Regions from separate parts of the Streptomyces sp. NPDC048566 genome, predicted to be linked through region 2. Evidence: riboswitches for the same ligand, from Rfam matches in the RefSeq annotation. Region 2 holds a riboswitch; the other holds the start of a gene.
The links. A riboswitch is a leader RNA that binds a small molecule or an ion and turns the genes downstream of it on or off. The one in region 2 is predicted to bind cyclic di-AMP.
Positions count from the first base shown of each region.

Region 1: another riboswitch for cyclic di-AMP. It lies ahead of ACGFS9_RS05150 (C40 family peptidase); the one in region 2 lies ahead of ACGFS9_RS01160 (NlpC/P60 family protein).

Region 1 is NZ_JBICWL010000002.1:293,226-303,991, reverse strand. Features, by position in the region: gene ACGFS9_RS05180 (adenosylmethionine--8-amino-7-oxononanoate transaminase) at 1-707, opposite strand, end outside; gene bioB (biotin synthase BioB) at 700-1,914, opposite strand; gene ACGFS9_RS05170 (8-amino-7-oxononanoate synthase) at 2,076-3,200, shown strand; gene ACGFS9_RS05165 (DUF397 domain-containing protein) at 3,213-3,437, opposite strand; gene ACGFS9_RS05160 (helix-turn-helix domain-containing protein) at 3,451-4,308, opposite strand; gene ACGFS9_RS05155 (ATP-binding protein) at 4,520-4,981, shown strand; gene ACGFS9_RS05150 (C40 family peptidase) at 5,202-5,675, opposite strand; cyclic di-AMP (ydaO/yuaA leader) riboswitch at 5,679-5,877, opposite strand; gene ACGFS9_RS05145 (hypothetical protein) at 6,197-6,502, opposite strand; gene ACGFS9_RS05140 (urease subunit gamma) at 7,366-7,668, shown strand; gene ACGFS9_RS05135 (urease subunit beta) at 7,685-7,996, shown strand; gene ACGFS9_RS05130 (urease subunit alpha) at 7,989-9,710, shown strand; gene ACGFS9_RS05125 (urease accessory protein UreF) at 9,710-10,384, shown strand; gene ureG (urease accessory protein UreG) at 10,578-10,766, shown strand, end outside.
Region 2 is NZ_JBICWL010000001.1:277,010-287,775, forward strand. Features, by position in the region: gene proP (glycine betaine/L-proline transporter ProP) at 1-138, shown strand, start outside; gene ACGFS9_RS01145 (beta-glucanase) at 514-1,212, shown strand; gene ACGFS9_RS01150 (alpha/beta hydrolase) at 1,976-2,704, shown strand; gene ACGFS9_RS01155 (hypothetical protein) at 2,732-2,953, opposite strand; cyclic di-AMP (ydaO/yuaA leader) riboswitch at 3,438-3,608, shown strand; gene ACGFS9_RS01160 (NlpC/P60 family protein) at 3,617-5,029, shown strand; gene ACGFS9_RS01165 (hypothetical protein) at 5,089-5,406, opposite strand; gene ACGFS9_RS01170 (PP2C family protein-serine/threonine phosphatase) at 5,572-6,750, opposite strand; gene ACGFS9_RS01175 (hypothetical protein) at 7,243-7,674, shown strand; tRNA gene ACGFS9_RS01180 (tRNA-Met) at 7,903-7,976, shown strand; gene ACGFS9_RS01185 (flavodoxin family protein) at 8,083-8,535, shown strand; gene ACGFS9_RS01190 (FAD-dependent monooxygenase) at 8,599-10,245, opposite strand; gene ACGFS9_RS01195 (PP2C family protein-serine/threonine phosphatase) at 10,325-10,766, opposite strand, start outside.

The DNA of each region.
Region 1 (10,766 bases), on a different contig from region 2:
GCCTCGCGCAGCACGCGCAGGTAGGCGGGGGAGTGGAAGCGCATTCCGCCCGCGCCCTGCACCACCGGTTCGACGATGACCGCCGCGAGTTCGTCCGCGTGCGCGCCGATCAGCGCGCGCAGCCGGTCGGCGTAGCCGGCGTCGTAGCCGGCGGGAGGCGCGTCGGCGAACACCTGGCGGTGCAGCACGCCCTGCCAGAGCTCGTGCATCCCGCCCTCCGGGTCGCACACCGACATGGGCTGCCAGGTGTCCCCGTGGTAGCCGCCCCGCCAGGTCAGCAGCCGCTGCTTGGCCGGGCGGCCCAGCGAACGCCAGTGCTGGAGGCACATCTTGACGGCGACCTCGACCGAGACCGATCCGGAGTCGGCGAGGAAGACGTGCTCCAGGCCGGCCGGCGAGATGTCGGCGAGCCGCTTCGCGAGCCGCACGGCGGGCTCGTGGGTCAGCCCGCCGAACATCACGTGGCTCATCCGGTCCAGCTGGCCGCGCGCCGCCTCGTTGAGGACCGGGTGGTTGTAGCCGTGGATCGCCGACCACCAGGAGGACATGCCGTCGACCAGTTCGCCCGCACCGCCGGCCAGCCGCAGCCGGACCCCGTCGGCCGACTCCACGACCAGCGGTTCCTGCCGGCCCGGCATCGGCCCGTAGGGATGCCAGACGTGCCGCCGGTCGAGGTCGAGCAGTTCACGTACGGACAGGTCAGGCATTGGGCGCGAGATCCGTTCCCGCGCCGCGCCGGCGGACGGCGACGAGGTCGGTCCGGCCGCCCGCCGGCGCGCTCCGCGGGACCTCGGGCTCCGCGCCGGCGGGGGCGGTGCCGCACACCCCGGCGCCCTCGGAAGAGCCGCAGCCGCCGTCTGCGGGGGAACCGCACCCGGCCGCCGTGTGCGATCCGCACCCTCCGGCGGTGGCCCGGTGCGCGGGCAGGGTCGTCTCGCCCGTGTCCTCCACCTCGAACCCGGCGTCGGCGATCATGTCGAGGTCCGCCTTGCCGGCCTGGCCCTCGCTGGTCAGGTAGTCGCCGAGGAAGATCGAGTTGGCGAGGTGGAGCGCGAGGGGCTGGAGGGTCCGCAGATGGACCTCCCGTCCTCCGGCGATCCGGACCTCGACGTCCGGGCAGACGAAGCGGACCATCGCCAGGATGCGCAGGCAGCGCTGCGGCGTCAGGTTCCACTCCTTGGCCAGCGGGGTGCCCTCGAACGGGATCAGGAAGTTCACCGGGACGGAGTCCGGGTCGAGGGCGCGCAGCGCGTAGACGACGTCGACCAGGTCCTCGTCCGACTCGCCCATGCCCGCGATCAGGCCCGAGCAGGCCGACAGTCCCGCCGCGTGCGCCTTGTTGACCGTGTCGACCCGGTCGGCGTAGGTGTGCGTGGTCGTGATGTCCCCGTACGTCCCCTCGGACGTGTTCAGGTTGTGGTTGTAGGCGTCCGCGCCCGCCGCGCGGAGCCGCTCCGCCTGGCCGTCGGAGAGCAGACCGAGGCAGGCGCACACCTCGACGCCCTCGTTCTGGTCCTTGATGGCCTTGATCGTGTCGGACACCCGGTCCACGTCCCGGTCCGTGGGCCCCCGGCCGCTGGCCACCAGGCACACCCGCTTGGCGCCCCCGGCGAGCCCGGCCGCCGCCGCACGCGACGCCTCGTCGGGCTTGAGCCAGCTGTACTTCAGGATCCCGGCCTGCGAACCGAGACGCTGCGAGCAGTACGAGCAGTCCTCCGGGCACAGGCCCGACTTCAGGTTGACGAGGTAGTTCAGTTTCACTCGCCGCCCGAACCAGTGCCGGCGCACGCGGCCGGCCGCGGCCACCACGTCCAGTACGTCGTCGTCGGACGTGGCCAGTACGGCCAGCGCTTCCTCGCGGGTCGGCAGCTCGCGCCGAAGCCCCTTGTCCACCAGCGTGTTCAGCAGGTCCATGAGGTCCGATCCTGGCCTATGCGACCGGTCCCGGCCAAGGAGAGATCGGACAACAGAGTGGGTTCGACGTGTGGGTATTGCCACATCCTGGGCGGCTGGTCCCCCCGCTAGGGTCTGTGCACTGCCTACAAAACACCCCGCGACGACGGCCCGGAGGACTCATGGCGTTCGGCTGGATCGACGAGCAGGCCGCGGCACGCCGGGCCGCGGGCCTCGTCCGGACGCTGCGCCCGCGCCCCGCGCGGTCGCCGCTGCTCGACCTGGCGAGCAACGACTACCTCGGGCTGGCCCGCCATCCGCGGGTCACGGCCGCCGCGGCGGAGGCGGCACGCACCTGGGGCGGCGGCGCGACGGGCTCCCGGCTCGTCACCGGCACCACCGAACTGCACACCGAGCTGGAACGGGAACTGGCCGACTTCTGCGGTTTCGAGTCCGCGCTCGTCTTCTCGTCCGGCTACGCGGCCAACCTCGCGGCCGTCACGGCCCTCGCCCCGCACGGCTCGCTCGTCGTCTCGGACGCGGGCAACCACGCCTCGCTCATCGACGGCTGCCGGCTCGCCCGGGGCACCACCCAGGTCGTCGGGCACGCGGACCCGGCCGGTGTGCGCAAGGCACTCGGTACCCACGAGGGGCCGGCCGTCGTCGTCTCCGACACGGTCTTCTCGGTGGACGGCGACGCCGCGCCGCTCGGTGAACTGGCCCTCGCCTGCCGGGAGTACGGGGCCGGGCTGGTCGTGGACGACGCACACGGGCTCGGCGTGCTCGGGGACGGCGGCCGCGGCGCGCCGCACGCGGCGGGACTCGCCGGGGCGCCGGACGTCGTCGCCACGGTCACCCTGTCCAAGTCGCTGGGCGGTCAGGGCGGGGCGGTCCTCGGCCCGGCGGCGGTCGTGGACCACCTCGTCAACGCGGCGCGCACGTTCATCTTCGACACCGGTCTCGCCCCGGCCGCGGCGGGCGCGGCGCTGGCCGCGCTGCGGCTGCTGCGCGAGGAGCCCCGGCGGGCGGCGCGGGCGCGCGAGGTGGCGCGGTCCCTGCACGCCCGGCTGACGGCCGAGGGCCTGTCGGCGGTCCGTCCGGACGCCGCCGTCGTCTCCGTGCGGGCACCGTCCCCCGAACGGGCCCTGCGGTGGGCGGCCGACTGCCGCGAGGCGGGCCTCGCCGTCGGCTGCTTCCGTCCCCCGTCGGTGCCCGACGGGGTGTCGAGGCTGCGGCTGACGGCCCGCGCCGACCTCACCGACGAGCAGATCGGGCGGGCGGTGGACGTCATCAGCCGCAGCCGGTGATCCGGTCCCGGATCAGGCCAGACCGCTGACGAACCCCTCCCAGGCGGCAGGGGCGAACAGCAGGGCGGGCCCTGCCGGGTTCTTCGAGTCGCGTACCGCCACCGTCCCGGACCACGGTCCGGAGCCGGGGCGAGCCGTCTCGACGCAGTTGTTCATTCCCGTGCTGCGGCTGCTGCGCAGCCAGCGCACGTCGCGCAGTGCAGTGCTGGAGGGTACGTACCGAGGCGATGCAGACATGGGGGGTGCCTCCTTACGCGCCGTCACCTATCCCGGCGATGTAGTCCAACGAGTCCTCGGGCGAAAGGGCGTGGAACCGAAGGGTGTCGAAGGCCTCCGTGTAGGCCTGGAGGTCTTCTTTCCGTTCGAGATAGAGGCTACTCGTCAAGTGGTCGAGAACAACCACATCCAGATCAGTAGTGTTCGGAAAGGAGAAGATAACGAAAGGCCCGGTGATCCCGATGTGCGCCCCGGCCGCGAACGGCAGTACCTGAAGCCGGACTTGGGGCAGGGTCGCGGCCTCCCGGAGCCGCCGGAGCTGACGGGACATCACCTCCGGCCCGCCCACCTCCCGCCGCAGCACCGCCTCGTCGAGCACCGCGCACAGCTCCAGCGGAGGATCGGCCCGCAGCACGTCCTGCCGGGCCAGCCGCACCTCGACCAGGGCGTCGAGCCTGCTCTCCTCCAGCCCCTCCACGGCGGCCCGCGTCACCGCGCGCGCGTACTCGGGCGTCTGGAGCAGGCCCGGAACGACGGAGGTCTCCAGGGTCCGCATCCCGCTCGCCCCCGATTCCAGGCTGATGAAGTCGCGGTACGCGGGCGGCAGCACCCCGCGGTAGGCGTGCCACCAGTGGTGCCGCCCGTTGCCCTCGGAGCCCGCCAGCACGACCAGGAGATCGCGCAGTTCGGGGTCCGCGACACCGTAGGCGTCCAGCAGACGCTCCACGTCGGCCGGTTTCACCCCGCTGGTGCCGGTCTCGATGCGGCTCACCTTCGACTGGTGCCAGCCGAGCAGCCCCGCCGCCTGGCCGCTCGTGAGACCCGTGCCGGCGCGCAGCGCACGCAGTTCGGCACCCAGTTTGCGGCGGCGTACCGCGGGACCGTGCTGCATGCCCGTTCTCCCTACTCCTCTCAAGTCGCCCGAATACGCTCTGCCGACGCAGAGTTCACCGCATCGAGCGACAGATATATGCATTACTCGGTGGATCGCACCCGCGACCGGCCCGGTAGTGGCAGTCTTGCGCAAGCACCAGTCCGGGACCGTACTCGAACCATCCGCTCCGTGTCGGACTCCGGTCCCGTGGGAAAGGGACGACGTCGCCATGGCAGATCACCAGGAAGCAGCCGTCACTCTGCCGAGCGAGGCCGTCTCGGTCTCGGTGGCCCGTAGGTTCGTGGCGGACGTGCTGGCCGAGTGGGGTCTGCCGGACGGCGCGGAGGTCGCCGAGACCGTCCGCCTGGTGGTGTCCGAACTGGCGACCAACGCGGTGCAGCACACCCTCGGCCAGTCCCCCACCTTCACGGTCGACGTGTGCCTCGAACGGGAGGAACGCCTGCGGATCGGGGTCACCGACAGTCATCCGCGCTTTCCCCGGCGGCTGCCCGCGGCGGTCCAGCAGGACAACGGCCGCGGGATGGTCATCATCCGCTGGCTCGCCAAGGAGTGCGGCGGCAGGCTCAGCGTCCGCGCCACCCGGGAGGGCGGCAAGACGGTCTCCATCGAGCTGCCCTGGACGGCGGCGGTCCAGCCGGTCGCCGCGGGAGGGGCCCCGCCCGAGGGGTAGCCCGCCCGGCTCCGCCGTGCCGCCCGCCCGTCCGGAGGGGCGCGGCCGGCTTCGCCGTCCCGGCACCGGGCCGCGCGCACCGCGGGGCGGGGCGCCCCGGGGCCGGCGCACCGGACGCGCGGCGGTTCGGCCCCCGGGAAGCGGGCCGCCGGGCGCCGCGAGGGCGGTCGGACCCGGTGCCGTTCGCCGGCGGCGGTCCGAGCCGCCGCCGGCGGACCGGTCAGCCGACCCGGCCGTACCAGACGCTCCGCGTCCAGATCTTCTGCAGCCTCACCACGTCCCCCGTCTTCGGCGAGTGCCAGATCCTCCCCTTCCCGGCGTAGATGCCGACGTGGTAGACGCTCCGGCCCGAGTGGAAGAAGACCAGGTCCCCGGCCTTGCGGTGCGAGGCGGAGACGTGGTGGGACGTGTTGTACTGCGCCGCGGCCGTACGCGGCAGCTTCTTGCCCGCCTTCTTGTACGAGTAGAGGGTCAGCCCGGAGCAGTCGAAGCGGTGCGGCCCGGTGGCGCCGTACTTGTACGGGGCGCCGTGCTTGGAGGCCGCCACCCGGAGCGCCTTCGTCGCGGTGGTGGCCGCCTGCGCCTCCGCCGCCCCACCGGGGAGCACGAGGCCGCCGCCCACGGCGGCGAGGGTGAGGGCCGAGGCCGTACCGGCCCTGGTCCACAGCGACGGGACACGATTGAGCGCAGTCATGCGCAACCCTTCGTCAGCCGCCTGTGAAGGATGACCTGTCGGATTCGGGCTGGCGAAGTTGCCCGGCCGCTGGCGCGGCTTCACCCCAAGGACCGCCCGGAGGGCTGCTCCGGCGGACCGTCGTGCTGGGTCCTCCACTCCTGCCGATCCACTTCTGTCGACCGGTCATCCGGGCGGCGGCAGGACTCGGCGTCCGCCCGGACCGCCCCGCCGCCGTGGCGGGGGCTTGTCGTCGGAAGGGATCTTCACCCATGAACGTCGGAAAATCCGAGCGGAACCGGTGTTTTGTGGGCTTACTCACCACTCACCCGTTCGGGTGGACGCCTCTGTGTTCGAAGGGGTGTTGGGGCCGCGGACGACGCCCGCACCTGCGCCGGAGCCTCCCGATCCGCGCCGGGGCCCTTCCCGTCGCGCAAGTCGGGGGGCCCGGGAAAGTGCCGATTTCTACGCCATCAGGGGGTACACCATCTGGTGCGTTTGAGTCGCGGGCCGGGGTGCCTGCGGCGTCCGCGCGCGGTGCCTCAACTGCCGGGCTCGGGAGGCGTCGTGACCCGCGCGGTCCGCCGCTCGCCGTCCAGCGCGCGCAGGGCCCTGGCCAGGGTGGAGGCGTGCACCTCGCTCTCGCCCCGCTGGTGCATCAGCGCGAGCGCGTCCCGCAGCGCGGTCGCCCTCCCGACCAGCGCCTGGGCCGCACGCAGCCCCCGGTAGGTGTCCCCGGGGCGCGCCGGGTTGATCCGGCCGACCAGGTCGACGACGTCCAGGTAGCGGTCGATCAGCTCGGCTTCCGCACGGGTCAGGGCCGGCAGCGGAGGCGGGTCGGGGATCACCGGCCGCCCGCCCGGTGCGGCGCGCGGTGCCCGTGACCGCGGTGCCGCGGGCCGACTCCCCGGCGCGGGGCGGCGGTCGGTGTGCCGGCCCGGGGGTCCGGCTCCGGCGCCCGGTGGCGCGCGGCGGTGCAGGGGGCGCTCGGCGTGTCGATCCGGAGGGGCGGTTCCGGTCCCGGCCGTCCCGGGGTGGAGGGGCCGGCGGGTACGGGCGGGACGGGGCGGGCGGACGGGCGCTGCATGGGCACGCCTCCTCGCGGTCGATGACTCGACGTCTGTCAAAAAGGTACAGGCCGTACGCCGTTCGCCGAGAGGCCCCGGTCGTGACCGGACTCCCGCTCCCGGCGCCGGGGACGCCCGGGGCGCGCCGTCCGCCGCGGTCCGCGATCCGTGATCCCGGGGAGGGCGGCCGTGCCGGGCCGGCTCCCCGCGTCCGGCCGGCGGGCCGCGCCGGTGCGGACCCGGACCCGGTGCCCGGGCGGGAGGGTGCGCGCGCGACGCCCCGGCACCGTCCGTGCCGTATACGGTCCGGGCGCGCGCCCCCGGTGCCGCGCCCCGCGACCGGTGGGCGGGGCGGCCGTGACGGGCGGGCCGGGTGTCGGGTCCCCCTCGGAGGTGATGCGGCCCGGGTCCGCGCTCCGCGCCGGGTATGCGACCGGTCGGCTGCCGGTCATGGGGTGATCAATGGCTGGTTAACGTAGTTGAAACTCCGCCCCACTAATCTGCCGATCCACGCCGCCGGGGGTTCTTGTGTCCGGATCGGCGAAGAACGCGCCATGTGTCGGTGTGTTACATCTATCCCGCCGCGATGGCTGCGGCACCCGGGCCCCGCACGGTCCGGAGCGAGGACTGTGAGGTGGGACGCCGTGCAACTGACCCCGCACGAGCAGGAGAGGCTGCTGATCCACGTGGCCGCCGACGTGGCCGAGAAGCGCAGGGCCCGCGGGGTGAGACTGAACCACCCCGAGGCGGTCGCGCTGATCACGTCGCACCTCCTGGAAGGCGCCCGGGACGGCCGCACCGTGGCCGAGCTGATGTCCTCGGGACGCAAGATCCTCACCCGTGACGACGTCATGGAGGGCATCCCCGAGATGATCCACGACGTCCAGGTCGAGGCGACCTTCCCCGACGGCACCAAGCTCGTCACCGTCCACGACCCGATCGTCTGAACGGGGGAGCGACATCGTGATTCCCGGAGAGATCCGCTTCGCCGACGGCCCCGTCCGCTACAACGAGGGCCGTGAGGTCACCCGCCTGACCGTCCTGAACGCCGCCGACCGGCCCGTCCAGGTCGGCTCCCACTACCACTTCGCCGAGGCCAACCCCGGACTCGACTTCGACCGCGGAGCCGCCCGGGGCAAGCGGCTCAACGTCGCCGCCGGCACCGCCGTGCGCTTCGAACCCGGCATCCCCGTCGCCGTCGAACTCGTGCCGCTCGCCGGCACCCGTACGGTGCACGGGCTGCGCGGCGAGACCGGAGGTGCCCTCGATGCCTGAGATCTCACGGGCCGCTTACGCCGACCTGTTCGGCCCCACCACCGGCGACCGCATCCGGCTCGCCGACACCGACCTGTTCGTCGAGATCGAGGAGGACCGCTCCGGCGGCCCCGGACTCGCCGGCGACGAGGCGGTCTTCGGCGGCGGCAAGGTCATCCGCGAGTCCATGGGCCAGTCGCGCGCCACACGCGCCGACGGCACCCCGGACACGGTCGTCACCGGGGTCGTCGTCATCGACCACTGGGGGATCGTCAAGGCCGACATCGGTATCCGCGACGGCCGGATCGCCGGCATCGGCAAGGCCGGCAACCCGGACACCATGGACGGCGTCCACCCCGATCTGGTCATCGGCCCGGAGACCGAGATCATCGCCGGCAACGGGCGCATCCTGACCGCGGGCGCCATCGACGCGCACGTGCACCTCATCTGCCCGCAGATCGCGGACGAGGCCCTTGCCTCCGGGATCACCACGCTCGTCGGCGGCGGCACCGGTCCCGCGGAGGGCTCCAAGGCGACCACCGTGACCCCCGGTCCCTGGCACCTGGCCCGGATGCTGGAGGCGATGGAGGGATACCCCCTCAACTTCGGTCTGCTCGGCAAGGGCAACACCGTCTCGCACGACGCGATGCTGTCGCAGATCCGCGGCGGCGCCCTGGGCCTGAAGATCCACGAGGACTGGGGGGCGACGCCCGCCGCGATCGACGCCGCCCTCACGGTGGCGGACCGCACCGGCATCCAGGTCGCCATCCACACCGACACGCTCAACGAAGCCGGCTTCGTCGCCGACACCCTCGCCGCGATCGCCGGGCGCGGCATCCACGCCTACCACACCGAGGGTGCGGGCGGCGGGCACGCGCCCGACATCATGTCCGTGGTCTCCGAGTCGTACGTGCTGCCCAGTTCCACCAACCCGACCCGGCCCTACACCGTCAACACCGCCGAGGAACACCTCGACATGCTGATGGTGTGCCACCACCTGAACCCGGCGGTGCCGGAGGACCTGGCCTTCGCCGAGTCCCGCATCCGGCCCTCGACCATCGGCGCCGAGGACATCCTGCACGACCTCGGCGCCATCTCCATCATCTCGTCCGACTCCCAGGCCATGGGCCGGGTCGGCGAGGTGATCATGCGCACCTGGCAGACGGCCCACGTGATGAAGCGCGCCCGGGGCGCGCTGCCCGGGGACGGCGGCGCCGACAACCACCGCGTACGTCGCTATGTCGCCAAATACACCATCAACCCCGCGCTGGCGCAGGGGCTCGCCCGGGAGATCGGCTCGGTCGAGAGCGGCAAGCTCGCCGACCTGGTGCTCTGGGAGCCCGCATTCTTCGGGGTCAAACCGCACCTCGTCATCAAGGGCGGAACGATCGCCTACGCGCAGATGGGCGACGCCAACGCGTCGATCCCGACGCCGCAGCCGATCCTGCCCCGGCCGATGTTCGGGGCCGTCGGGCGGGCCCCGGCGGCGAACTCGTTCAACTTCGTGGCCCCCCTCGCCATCGAGGACGGGCTGCCGGAACGGCTCTCCCTCGGCAAGAGGTTCGTGGCCATCGACTCGACCCGGGGGGTCACCAAGGCCGACATGCGGGAGAACGACGCGCGGCCCGAGGTGCGGATCGACCCCGACAGCTTCGCCGTGCACATCGACGGCGACCTCGTCGAGGCGACTCCGGCGGCCGAACTGCCCATGGCCCAGCGTTACTTCCTCTTCTGATGTCCCGCGCAGCGCTGCTCGTCCTGGCCGACGGCCGCTTCCCGGCCGGCGGGCATGCCCACTCCGGAGGGGCCGAGGCCGCCGTCAAGGACGGGCGGATCACCGGGGCGGCGAGTCTGGAGGACTTCTGCCGGGGCCGGCTCCACACGGCCGGGCTCGTCGCCGCCTCCCTGGCCGCGGCGGCCGCGGCCGGCGCCGATCCGGTGGCACTGGACGCCGCCGCCGACGCCCGGACCCCCTCCCTCGCCCTGCGGGTCGCCGCGCGGCGGCTCGGGCGGCAGCTGATGAGGGCCGCCCGGGCCACCTGGCCCTGCCCCGAACTCGACCAGCTGGCCAAGGAGTTCCCCAAGGGGGCGCACCAGCCGGTCGTGCTCGGCGCGACGGCGCGGGCCGCGGGGCTCGGACCGGGGGACGCCGCGTACTGCGCGGCCTACGAGAGCGTCAGCGGGCCGGCCTCGGCCACGGTCCGGCTGCTCGGCCTCGACCCGTTCGACGCGACCGCCGTACTGGCCCGGCTCGCGCCGGAACTGGACCTCGTCGCGCACCGGGCGGCGAGCGCCGCGCGGCGGGTCCCCGACGAAGGCGTCGAGGTGCTGCCCGCGGCCTCGGCACCCCTGCTGGAGATCGGCGCGGAGGCGCACGCCGCCTGGCCGGTGCGTCTCTTCGCCTCCTGACCCGGCGCCGCCGACCGCCGCGACCACCCTGCCCGGGCGATCGGCACCCCCGCTCGCCCCCACCCCACCCGGTGGAGCCGGACCGCCTCGGCCGGCGCCACCGGGACGACCACCGACACGACCCTCCGGCCGGCCCCACACCGGCGCGACCGTCGTCGCACCGAGCCGACCCGGAAGAAACCGGAGCCCCGTCATGCATCTCGACCACTCCCACACCGGACCCGCCGCGGTCAGCGCCGACGCGCACCGCCCCGACGGCCGGCGCCGTGCCCTGCGCATCGGTCTGGGCGGACCCGTCGGATCGGGCAAGACCGCCACGGTCGCCGCGCTCTGCCGTGCCCTGCGCGACGAGTTGTCGCTCGCCGTCGTCACCAACGACATC
Region 2 (10,766 bases):
GCGCTGGTCGGCGTCGTCGCGGTGGCCTGCATGAAGGAGACCGCGCGCCGGCCGCTGGACGGCTCGCCGCCGTCCGTGGGCACTCCCGAGGAGGCCGCCGAACTGGTGGAGAGCCAGGCGCCGGTTCCGCGCTTCTGACCGCCGGACGGATGCCTCGCGCCGCTCCCGCCCCGCCCCCGTAGCGCCCCTCGTGCCGGGGTCGGCACGGGGGCGGCCTGCTTCCGGGGCGGGCCGCGGCCGTGCACACGGGGCCGCGACCCGCCGGTGCGCTCCGGCACTTCCGTGCCCGCCGTCCGCGACGCCCCTCACGGCGGTCCGCCGACCGGGCGGATCCGCCGGACGCGGCGGCGATCGGCGCCGCTCGCGTGGGCGGGCGCCGTCCCCGCGCCGCGAGTCCCCCGTGTTCACTCCGAAGAGTTGTTTCGGTCGCCGGTCCGTGCGAACGGCGTGTGGGCCGGGGCCCGCGGGGGAGAACCTGGGCCGTACGCGAACGCCGTCGCCGAGGAGCCGCGTGTGTCCGATGTCGTCTTCACCGCGGATTTCACCTCCACCCGTCAGTGGGTGGCGGGCCGTTCGTGGGCCTATCCCGACGGTGGTCCCGTCAACCCGCGGGACGACAAACTCGACCACCTCACCGACGACCCCTCCTATTCCCGCACGGGCGTCTTCCGCGCCACCCGGCGCCCCGACGGCCTGTGGAACGCGGGACTGCTCACCACCGAGGGCAGCGAGGACGGCTTCATGGTCCGGTCCGGAGACGTGCTGGAGGCCCGGGTGCGCCTGCCCGACGCCCGCGGCGCGTGGCCGGCGATCTGGACGTGGCGGGACGGCGGTCAGGAGATCGACGTCTTCGAGTACCACCCCGACAATCCCGACCTGCTCGAACTCTCCAACCACGTCCGCGACTCCCACCACTACCACCACGACGGGTCGGTGCGGCCCGGGGCCTGGGTGGACCTCGTGGTCGAGTTCGGCCCGCACCGCGTGGTGTGGTGGGTGAACGGCGTCCGGGCGTTCGCCGACCGGCGCGGGGTGGGCAGGCACTGGGAGGCCTATCTCATCGTCAACCTGTCGGTGTGCGCGGGGCGTTACCACCCGCCGCCCGATCCGGACGTCTGCGCGATGGACTTCGCCGTCGACACTCTGGTGGTGCGCAGACCGTCGCCGGAGGAGTGGGCCGCGATGGCGCAGGACGTCGGCCTGCTCGACTGATGCGGATCGTGTTCCGGGCGACGGGGCCGCCCGGAACACGATCGGCCGGCTCCGGGTGCATCCGCCGGGGCCCGGCGAACGGAAGTACGGCATCAGTAGCGACGTCGCGCTCGGGGCGCGTCGCGCCGAGGGGTGCCGAGGGCCATGACGAATCCGCAACCGGGTCGAGAGACTCCCGAAGCCGCCTACATCGGCCATGTCGGAGACTGCCGGGTCTGCCAGCGGGAATCGGGCCGCTGTCCGCGCGCCGAACGCCTGTGGCGGGCCTACCAGGAGTGGCGCAGCGGATACGGAACCCGCCCCGGACCGGCGGACTGAGCCGAGCGGCACCGGCCGCCCCGCCCGCGCCCGGCCGACCCGACGACCCGTTCCCCTCGCCCCGTCCCGCGGGCGCTTCCGGCCGGCGGGAGCCGTGCGGGACGCGCCACCGGCCGAGCCGTTCGGACGGCGCCGCGGGCCGGGAACCGAGCAGGCGAGGCCGTGGCTCGACACGGGCACTGCTGCGCGCCCTCGGGTGATCGACGATGATGGGCGCGGTGGCCGTCGCACGACCGGTGACAGGCGCGGCGACCGGGAAGGCGGAGCGGGCCCCGGTCCCTGCGCCACGGCACGGCCAAGCGGCCGTGGCACGCCGCGGAGGCGTGACCAAACCGCGGGCGATCGGGCTACGGATATCCGGTGTCCGGCGACCGTCGTCGGCGGACGAGGCAGCGGCGTCCAGGCGCCCCGACGGTGAAGAGGTGCCATGCGAGGCTCCGCGAGGATGTCCGACCGCGAGGGAACGCGGCCCGGGACGGCCCGGGGCCTCACGGCGCTGGCGCCGCACCGGATGCCCGGCGGGGAGGAGGGACCGGCGCGGGCCGCGGTGCTGATCCTGCACGGCGGACGGGCCGACAGCCTGGCCCCGTCGCGGCCCTGGCACGTCTCCCGGCTCCGCATGCGGCCGTTCGTCCGCTCCGTCCTGCGGTCCGTGCCGGACCCCGGCGTCGTGGTCGCCGAGGTGCGCTACCGCGTCCGCGGCTGGAACGGAAGCGCCGCCGACCCGCTCGCCGACGTGCACCGCGCACTCGCCGAACTCACCGAAATGGTCGGCGAGGTGCCGGTCGTGCTCGTCGGTCACTCGATGGGCGGCCGTGCGGCGCTGCGCGCCGCGGCGGCGCCGCAGGTCCGCTCGGTGGTCGCCCTGGCACCCTGGTGCCCCGAAGGCGAGCCGGTCGCCCACCTGCGCGACACGCGCCTGGTGGTGCTGCACGGGGACCGGGACCGCATCACCGACGCGGCGGCGTCCTTCGCCCTGGTCCGACGGGCGGCGGGGGAGGGCTCCACGGCACGCGCCGTGCGGGTCGCGGGGGGCGACCACGCGATGCTGCGGCGTGCCCGGACCTGGCACCGGGTCACGGCGTCCGCGGTGGCCGCGCTGCTGCCGGGCGCCGACGGCGCGGACGGCGTCCTGCCCGCGGCGGGGCCGGACGGCCGCCCGGGTGTGCTCTGAGCCCCGGTTCGCACCGGGGGACCGGTCCTACGCCGAGTCGAGTCGGTCGGCCGGATCGGGGCCCGGGGAGAAGGGCCGGCGTGTGCCCGCCGGTGTGCGCGGTGCGGAACCGGGCAGTCCCCCCGTGGACGGATCCCAGCTGAGGATCCACTCGAAGTCGCGCTGCAGCCGCCGGGCTTCGCTCCGTACGAGTGTCGGTATGTCACCGCGTTCGGCGACCAACTGGGCGTAGATCGGTGCATCGTGCACGGGGGAATCCTCGACTCGCTCTCGTGGCCGCCGGCGGGCCTCTGCCCTGTCGACGGTAGGGCGGACGCGCGGCCGAGGAGGAGATCCGGCCAGGTCGGCCAAATCCGGTCAGAGCCCGGCCATCGACAGCCGCCGATGCCGAACAAGCTGTCAGGGAACGCCAGTTCTGTGCGCACCTGCGGCGTCCCCGCGGACCAGGGCGGGCGAGCCGCACGCTCCCGGCGGGTGGCCGCGCCGCCGGGTGGGCGGACCGGTCCTCGCCGGCGCCCCGGGGCCTCGCCCCGGAAGTCGCTCCGTCGAACCCGCCCGTGTCGCAGGCCGGTTCGCCGACCGACCGTGCCCCCGACGTCGCGCAGCGCGGCGATGCGATGAAGGTCACGAAAACGTATCGGACATCTGGGACGTGGATCTTCACACGGGGTGCACAACTTGGCTAAGTTGACGTCCGGCCGTCCGATTCCCTCCGGCGACAGCACGCCGGGCGGTGCGGCCTCCGCCGAGTTCGGCCCGTCCCCGCGGCGGCCGGAGCCGGGGACCCACCGAACCCGGGGTGAATCGGCCGGCTGCCGCACGGGCAGCGGCCGTAGGGCACACCTTCCACAGCCGTCCGCCCGAACCCGACAGCTAACCCGGTAGGCGGATGACGGAAGGAGTGCCAACCCCATGGCGCCGGAACGCACCCAGCCCAGCGGCGAAGAAGTCCGCAGGCGGCTCGCATCCCTCTACGACCGGGCCGAGGACGACACCGGGAACTTCAACGCGACCCGGGCGCTTGCGGCCCGTTCCCGCCGGGTCGAGCGCCGCTCCGCCGCCCGCGGGCCCGCCGACCCACGGCCCGCCGCGGCGGAGCCCGCTGCCGCCGATCCGGCCCGGGAGGACCTGATGCGCCAGTGGTTCGACGGCGCGCGGTCCCGGCTCGGGCCCACCGTCGCGGCGGTGCTTCCCGCAAGCCGGGAGCCGCTGCCGCATCCCGCGCCCCCCCGGACGGCGCGGGATGCGGCACTCCCCGCGGAACTCCCGGCCGCGCAGCTGGGGCAAGGTCCCCGTCCGGTGGCGGAGTTGACGGCCGGACCCGGCGCCGAGCCGGCCCCCGCCCCCGGCGCGGAGCTCACCGCCCGCCCCCTTCTCGAACTGACCGCGGCCCCCGCGTCCGCACCGGCGGCCGAGGCCGCCCTCACCGCACCCGACACCGGCGGCACGCCCTGGCCCACTCCCGGGCCGGCCCGGCCCGAGTCCGGGGACCCGTCCTCCCCACGGTTCCGCAAGGACCGTGCCCGGCGCCAACTGGTGGCCGCGCGCGAGATGCTGAGCCGGCACGCCGCGCGGCCCGACGCCGCCCTGCCGGTGGCGTACCCGGCGGCGGAATCCGCTCCGGCCGCTCTGGAGGCCCCGTCGGCCGGCTTCGCGCCGTGGGAGACCGGGTCCCTGCCGGCCGCGCCCGTCGCCCCGGTCTCGGCCGACGGCTTCCCGTGGCCCGCCGCGGACACGGGACGCGCGCCGGTGCAGGGCGCCCCGGAGCCGGGCATCCCGTTCGAGCCCTGGTCGACGACCGTCCCCTGGTCGGACCCGGCCGCGGCGCCGTACGCGGACCCGCGTCCGGTGTGGCCCGCGGCCGCCGAACGGCCCGCGCCGGGCGCTCCCTGGCCGGCCGGCCCGGACGCCGGGTTCGACACCGGCGGTACCGCGGTCCTCGCGGCACCGCCGGTCACCGGCTACGACACCCGGGCCGCGGAGGCCGTGGCCTTCGCCCGGGCCCAGCTCGGCAGGCCGTGTGTCCGGGGAGCGTCGGGACCCGGTTCGTACGATTCCCCGGGGCTCACACGGGCCGCCTGGCGGAGCGCCGGTGTGCTGCTGCCTCGGACGATCCAGGACCAGTCGGGGATCGGGCCGGAGATCGCGCCGGAGGCCATGCTGCCGGGAGACCTGGTCTTCCTCCACGAGGATCTGAGCCACGTGGGCCTGTGCACGGGCGACGGCGTGATGGTGCACGCGCCCAGCCCCGGCGGCCGGATCACCGAGGAGCCGGTGCAGTGGACCGGCCCGGCCGCCGTCCACCGCGTCGTCCGCCCGGTCTGACGAACGGCGCGGCCGGCCACGGAGCACTCCGCCGCCGGCCGCGCCGTCCTGCCGTCCGCTCAGAAATCGCTGTCGATCCCCGTGACGGCGGCCGGGCCCAGCGGGGCGTCGTTCTCGGAGAGGCCGCTCTCGCGCAGGGCACCGGACACGAGCCGGACGGCCTCCGCCTCGGCGGTGCGCCGGTCGGCGGCCTCGACCTCCAGACGGACGGAGAACGTGTGGTTCTCGTCGACGGTGAGCAGGCTCAGTTCCTCGGTCTCGCCCAGGTCCGTGTTCTGCGGGTCCTGAGGGCGCAGCCTGCGCTCGACGTCTGCGCGGGAGGCCTCCGAGACGCCGTGGACGAACGTCCCGGGAACGGTGATGACGTAGGTGGTCACAGGAACTCCTAGCGTGCGTGCCCCGCGGGCCTTGAGGTGCGGTCGGCGATGTGATCGCCCGTATACCCCGCATTGTGACGGTCACCCGCGTCTTCTTCGCGCCGGAACACCCGGCTCCGAACGCCCGGCCGGACACGCGGAGCCGGCTGTTTGCGACCCGACGGCTCACAGCCGCAGGATCACCAGGGCCGTGTCGTCGGTGGCCCCGCCGGGCGGCAGGAGTTCGGTCAGCAGGGCGTCGGCGAGTGCCTCGGGATCGTCGCCCCGGTGAGCGGACACCGCTGCGGCGAGTCGTCCGATGCCGACGTCGATGTCCTCCCGGCGCCGTTCGACCAGCCCGTCCGTGTAGAGCACCAGCGTGTCGCCCACCCGGAAGCCGGTGCCCGCCTCGGGGCGGGCCACGTGTTCCGGCCGGGCGCCCAGCGGTGGATCGGTGGCCCGGTCGAGGAACTCCACCCGCCCGTCGCCGCGGAGCAGCAGCGGCGGGAGGTGCCCCGCACTGCTGTAGGTGACCGTACGCGTCCGCCAGTCCACGGCGACGGCCACCGCGGTGGTGGACTCCGCGCCGGGGACGGAACGCGCGTACAGACCCAGCACCTCCAGGGCGCGGGCGGGACCGCGCGAGGCCCGGCACGCCGCGCTGAGGGCGCTGCGCAACTGGCCCATGACACACGCGGCGGACAGCCCGTGGCCCACCACGTCCCCCACCGCGATCGCCATCCGCCCGTCGGCGAGGTCCACCAGGTCGTACCAGTCCCCACACACGTTGAGCGCCCCGGTGGCCGGCCGGTAGCGCACGGCCGCCCGGTGCGGGCCCGTGTACTGAGCGGCCGGCAGCAGCGCGTCCTGGAGCGCGAGCGCCACCGACCGCTCCCGGGCGTGCGCCTTGCGCAGCCGCTCGTTGATCTCCTGCAGTTCCCGGGCGCGGGTGAACAGGTCCGCCTCCAGGACGCCGGCGCGCTCGACGTCCGTGCGTCGCCCCCGGGCCCGGATCAGTTCGGTGACGTCCTCCACCCGGTGGACCAGGAGGATCACCGAGCCGTCCTCGCCGAGCAACGGCACGTTCACCGGACTCCAGTACCGCTCGTGCCACACCCCCGGCCGCTCCGGCGACTCGACGTCGTAGCGCTGGAGGGCCATCGCGTCGCGCTCCCGGGTCTCCACCACGCGGCGCAGCGACGCCCCGAGGTTGCGTGCGCCGTCGGAGGCGGGGTCGTCCGGCCGGTCCGGGAACACGTCGAACAGGTACCGGCCGACGAGTTGCTCACGCGACCGGCCGGAGGAGCCCAGATACTCGTCGTTGGCGTCGACGAAGACCAGATCGGGTGTGAGCAGGGCGACCATCCCGGGCAGCGCGCGGAAGACGTCCGCGTAGTCGAACTCCGCTCCCGCCACCTGATTCACCCGTCTCCCGCCGCGACCCGGTCGTGCCCACGGTGGATTCGGCGGAGCACCCGACCCTGTCCCACCGTCCGGCCGCGGCAGGACCCGGGGACCAGTCCCTCCATCAGGCCACCTGACGGTGCCCGGTGCAAGCGCTCGGCGGGGCCGCCCGCCCGCACCGGGCGGCGCTTCCCCGGCCGATGCCACGCCGGGACGGCCGGGACGGCCGGGAGCGACTCGGCGCCCGGCGCGCACGAGGGGGCCGAGGCTCCCGGACGCCGGACGGCCGAGTCCTGCGGATGCGTCCCGAGGGGGCTTGCGCCGGGCGCACGCTGGGCACAAGCCCTCTCGACGGCCTCCCGGGAGGCGATCTCGACCGGCGGTGTGCGCCGATTCACAGCATCCTGGGGTGAGACGCGATCATGTCGTCCACATTGGGGAAGGCGAAGCTCCATGGACGCATCAGAGCAGGCACCGGATGACCGGCCCCTCGACCTGTACCTCGAAATGCTCCGCCTGCGCATGGCTCCGGCGGACTACGCGCTCTTGCTGCGCATGGTCGAGCCCGTACTCGAGGCGATCAGGGAGGAGAGGGTCGGATCGATCGAACTGAATCTGGACGGCGAGGAGCCCGACGACGTCCCGCAGGAGGTGCGGGACGAGGCGTCCCTGGTGGTCGCGGTGGCCGTGACGGGCCGCCTGGACAACCGGATCGTGGAGCTGGAGACCGAGGAGATCGGCGTCGTGCGGGTCGTGACGGACTCGGGGACGGCGGACGATCCCGAGCGGTGCAAGGAGATCGCGGACTTCATCGGCGAGCGCCACCGCCAGGACGAGGAACTGCGCGGCATCGCCGAGGTCAGCGGTCTGCCGACCGATGTGTGAGGCGCAGCGGGCCGCTCCCGCCCGGACCGGCCCGCCCGGGACGCGGGAGGCGCTGCGGGCCGGGGCGCCGGGACCACGCTCCCGGCGCCCCGCGAAGCGTCCCGCCTCGCCCTCGTCCGAGGCGGCGAGGCCAGGGGAGCGGACCGTCGCGGCGGCCGTCCCGACGTCCGCCCGCGGCTGACCGTGGTCCGAGGACCGCTCACCATGGCGTAGGGTGGTGTTCACCGACGCGGGGTGGAGCAGCTCGGTAGCTCGCTGGGCTCATAACCCAGAGGTCGCAGGTTCAAATCCTGTCCCCGCTACGAGAAGACGAAGGTCCGGCACCGCGGTGCCGGACCTTCGCCGTTCCCGGGCGCCCGCCGCACGACGTGCTTGCGGTGCCGGCGGCGGTTCGGCAGGGTGCGCCCTGTGGCTACCTTGCTGATCGTCCATCACACCCCCTCGCCCAACTGCCAGGCGCTGTTCGAAGCCGTGGTGTCCGGCGCCACCGCGCCCGAGATCGAGGGGGTACGGGTGGTGCGGCGGGCCGCACTGAGCGCGACCGCCTCGGACGTGCTCGACGCCGACGGCTTCCTGCTCGGCACCCCGGCGAACCTCGGATACATGTCGGGCGCGCTCAAGCACTTCTTCGACCAGGTCTACTACCCGTGCCTGGACACCACGGCCCGGCGGCCGTTCGGGTACTACCTGCACGGCGGCAGCGACGTGACGGGCGCGGCGCGCGGCATCGAGGCGATCACCAAGGGGCTCGGGTGGCGCCGGGCGGCCGAGCCGGTGACGGTGACCGGCGAGCCGGGCCGCGCCGACCTCGACGCCTGCCGGGAACTCGGAGCGGTCCTCGCCGCGGGCCTCGCGGACTGAACGGCTCCGACCGCCGACGGGAGGACGCGGACGCGCCGCCGCCGCGGCGCGCCCGGTGCGGGGCTACGCGTATCCCGGCGGGGAGAAGGGCCGGGCCAGGGCGGCGGTCAGGCCGGACAGGGTCGGGGGGCACAGCCGGGCGGCCAGGTACCCGTCGGGGCGGACGAGGAAGGCCGTCGCCCGGTCCGTCACCCCGTACAGGCGGGCGAACTGGCCGAGCGTGTCGACGTACACCGGCGGGCCGCCGGCGTCGGGCCGGGCCTCGGCCGGGAGGATCACGCAGGTGTCGACCCGGTTGCGGCTGAGGTCGCGGGCGAGGTCGACGAGCTGGCCCGCGTCGTCGCCGTCCCGGTCGGTGTCCCCGTACAGCAGGAGCACGTACTCGCGGTCCCGCAGGACGTCGTAGAGCCGCAGCGGGTAGGTCGCGACGGGCGCGGCGAGGCCGGCGCAGTCCGGGGCCCGGTCGCCCGGCTGCGGGTCCGGTCCGGCGGTCTCCGGGTCCACCATGGGGCTGCCGCGGTAGCCGACGAGGAGCTGGGCCTCGCGCATCAGGGCCGAGCGGTCGCCCGGGTCGGCCTGGACGCCCCGGGCGGCGTGCCGGACGGTCCGGGCGACGACCTCCTCGCCCACCGGGCGCCGCTCGGCGTCGTAGCTGGCCGCGAGCACGCTGGAGTGCGTTCCGCCCTCGATCGCCAGGGCGAGCTTCCAGGCCAGGTTCCAGGCGTCCTGGATTCCGGTGTTCATGCCCTGGGCGCCGGTCGGCGGATGGATGTGCGCCGCGTCGCCGGCCACGAAGACCCGCCCGTCGCCGTAGCGGTCGACGATCCGGTGGCTGATGCGGAACACGGACGACCAGCGCAGGTCGGACGCGGTGACGGGACGCGGCGAGAGCCGGTCGAGGACCTTCTGGATGTCGGCCAGCCCGGGGCCCGTACTGCCGGAGAGGCCGTGCGCGACACCGTCGGAGGGCTCCGGCCGCCCCGACTCGGCGGACAGTTCGGGCGGCACCGTCATCGACATGCGGTACCGGCCCCGGCCCGGAAGCGGGATGCAGACGAGCAGGTCGTCCACGGCGCCCGCCTCGTCGCGGTGCGTGGCCCGTACGCCGTAGCCCGGGGGGAGGTCCCAGTCGACCCGCACGTCCCCGAGCATGTACTCCTCGGGGAAGGCGCTGCCCTCGAACGTCAGCCCCATCTGCTTGCGGACCGTGCTGTGCGCGCCGTCGCAGCCCACCAGGTAGTGCGCCCTGACCTCGTCCTCGGCCCCGGACGCCGACCGCAGCGCGACGGTCACGCCGTCGGTGTCCTGCTCGAACGACACCACCTCGGTGCCCCGTTCGACCCTCGTGCCGAACCGCTGGAGGAACTCGTCGAGCATGCGCTCGGTCTCGTACTGCGGGATCGCGGCGAATCCGTAGGGCACCTCGGGCGGCAGTGCGAGGTCGATGCGGGGCTGCTCGACCCCGTCGACGTACGACAGTTGCCCGTACATGGGGACGGCCGCCTCCAGGGCGGTGCGCGCGAGCCCGATGCGGTCCCAGATCTCCAGGGTGCGCGGCTGGATGCCCACGGCCTTGGCGTACGGGAGGCGGGCCGGGAGCGGATCGACGATGCGGCAGCGCACACCGCGCCGGCGCAGTTCCACGGCCGCGGTGAGGCCCACCGGCCCCGCGCCGGCGACGACGACATCGGTTACCGAGGTGTGCGCCACGGTGCCTCCCTGCGTTGGCCCCCGCCGCCGAGCAGATGCCCTTCCATCGTGGCCCCGGGGCGTCCGGCACCGCCACTCGTCAGCGGCGCGCCGGGTCCGCGCCGCCGCCCGGCACCGCCGAGCCCGGACGGGCCGGCGGTTCTCCGGCGGTGCGCGCCCGCCGGTCCTCGCCGGACCGCGTGGCCGCGCGGTGCGGGAGGCGGAGATGGTGTGCGGCGGTCCGCTCCAGGACCAGGAGCGCGGCGTCGTCCGCGGGCTCGGCGCCGACGTGCCGCACCAGGTCGTCGTGGATGTGGCGCACCAGGGCGTCGGGCCCGGAGGCGGAGAACGTCGCGAGCCGCTCGGCCAGCGGGTAGAAGGCTCCGCTCGGCGAGCGGGCCTCGATCACCCCGTCGGTGTACAGCAGCAACAGGTCCCCGGCCGCGAAGGTGAACGGGTCGCTGACCTGGCTCGCCGCGGGCAGCCCGCACATCCCCAGCGGCGGGGCGGGGTGCCGAGCGTGCAGGACGGTGACCTCCCGG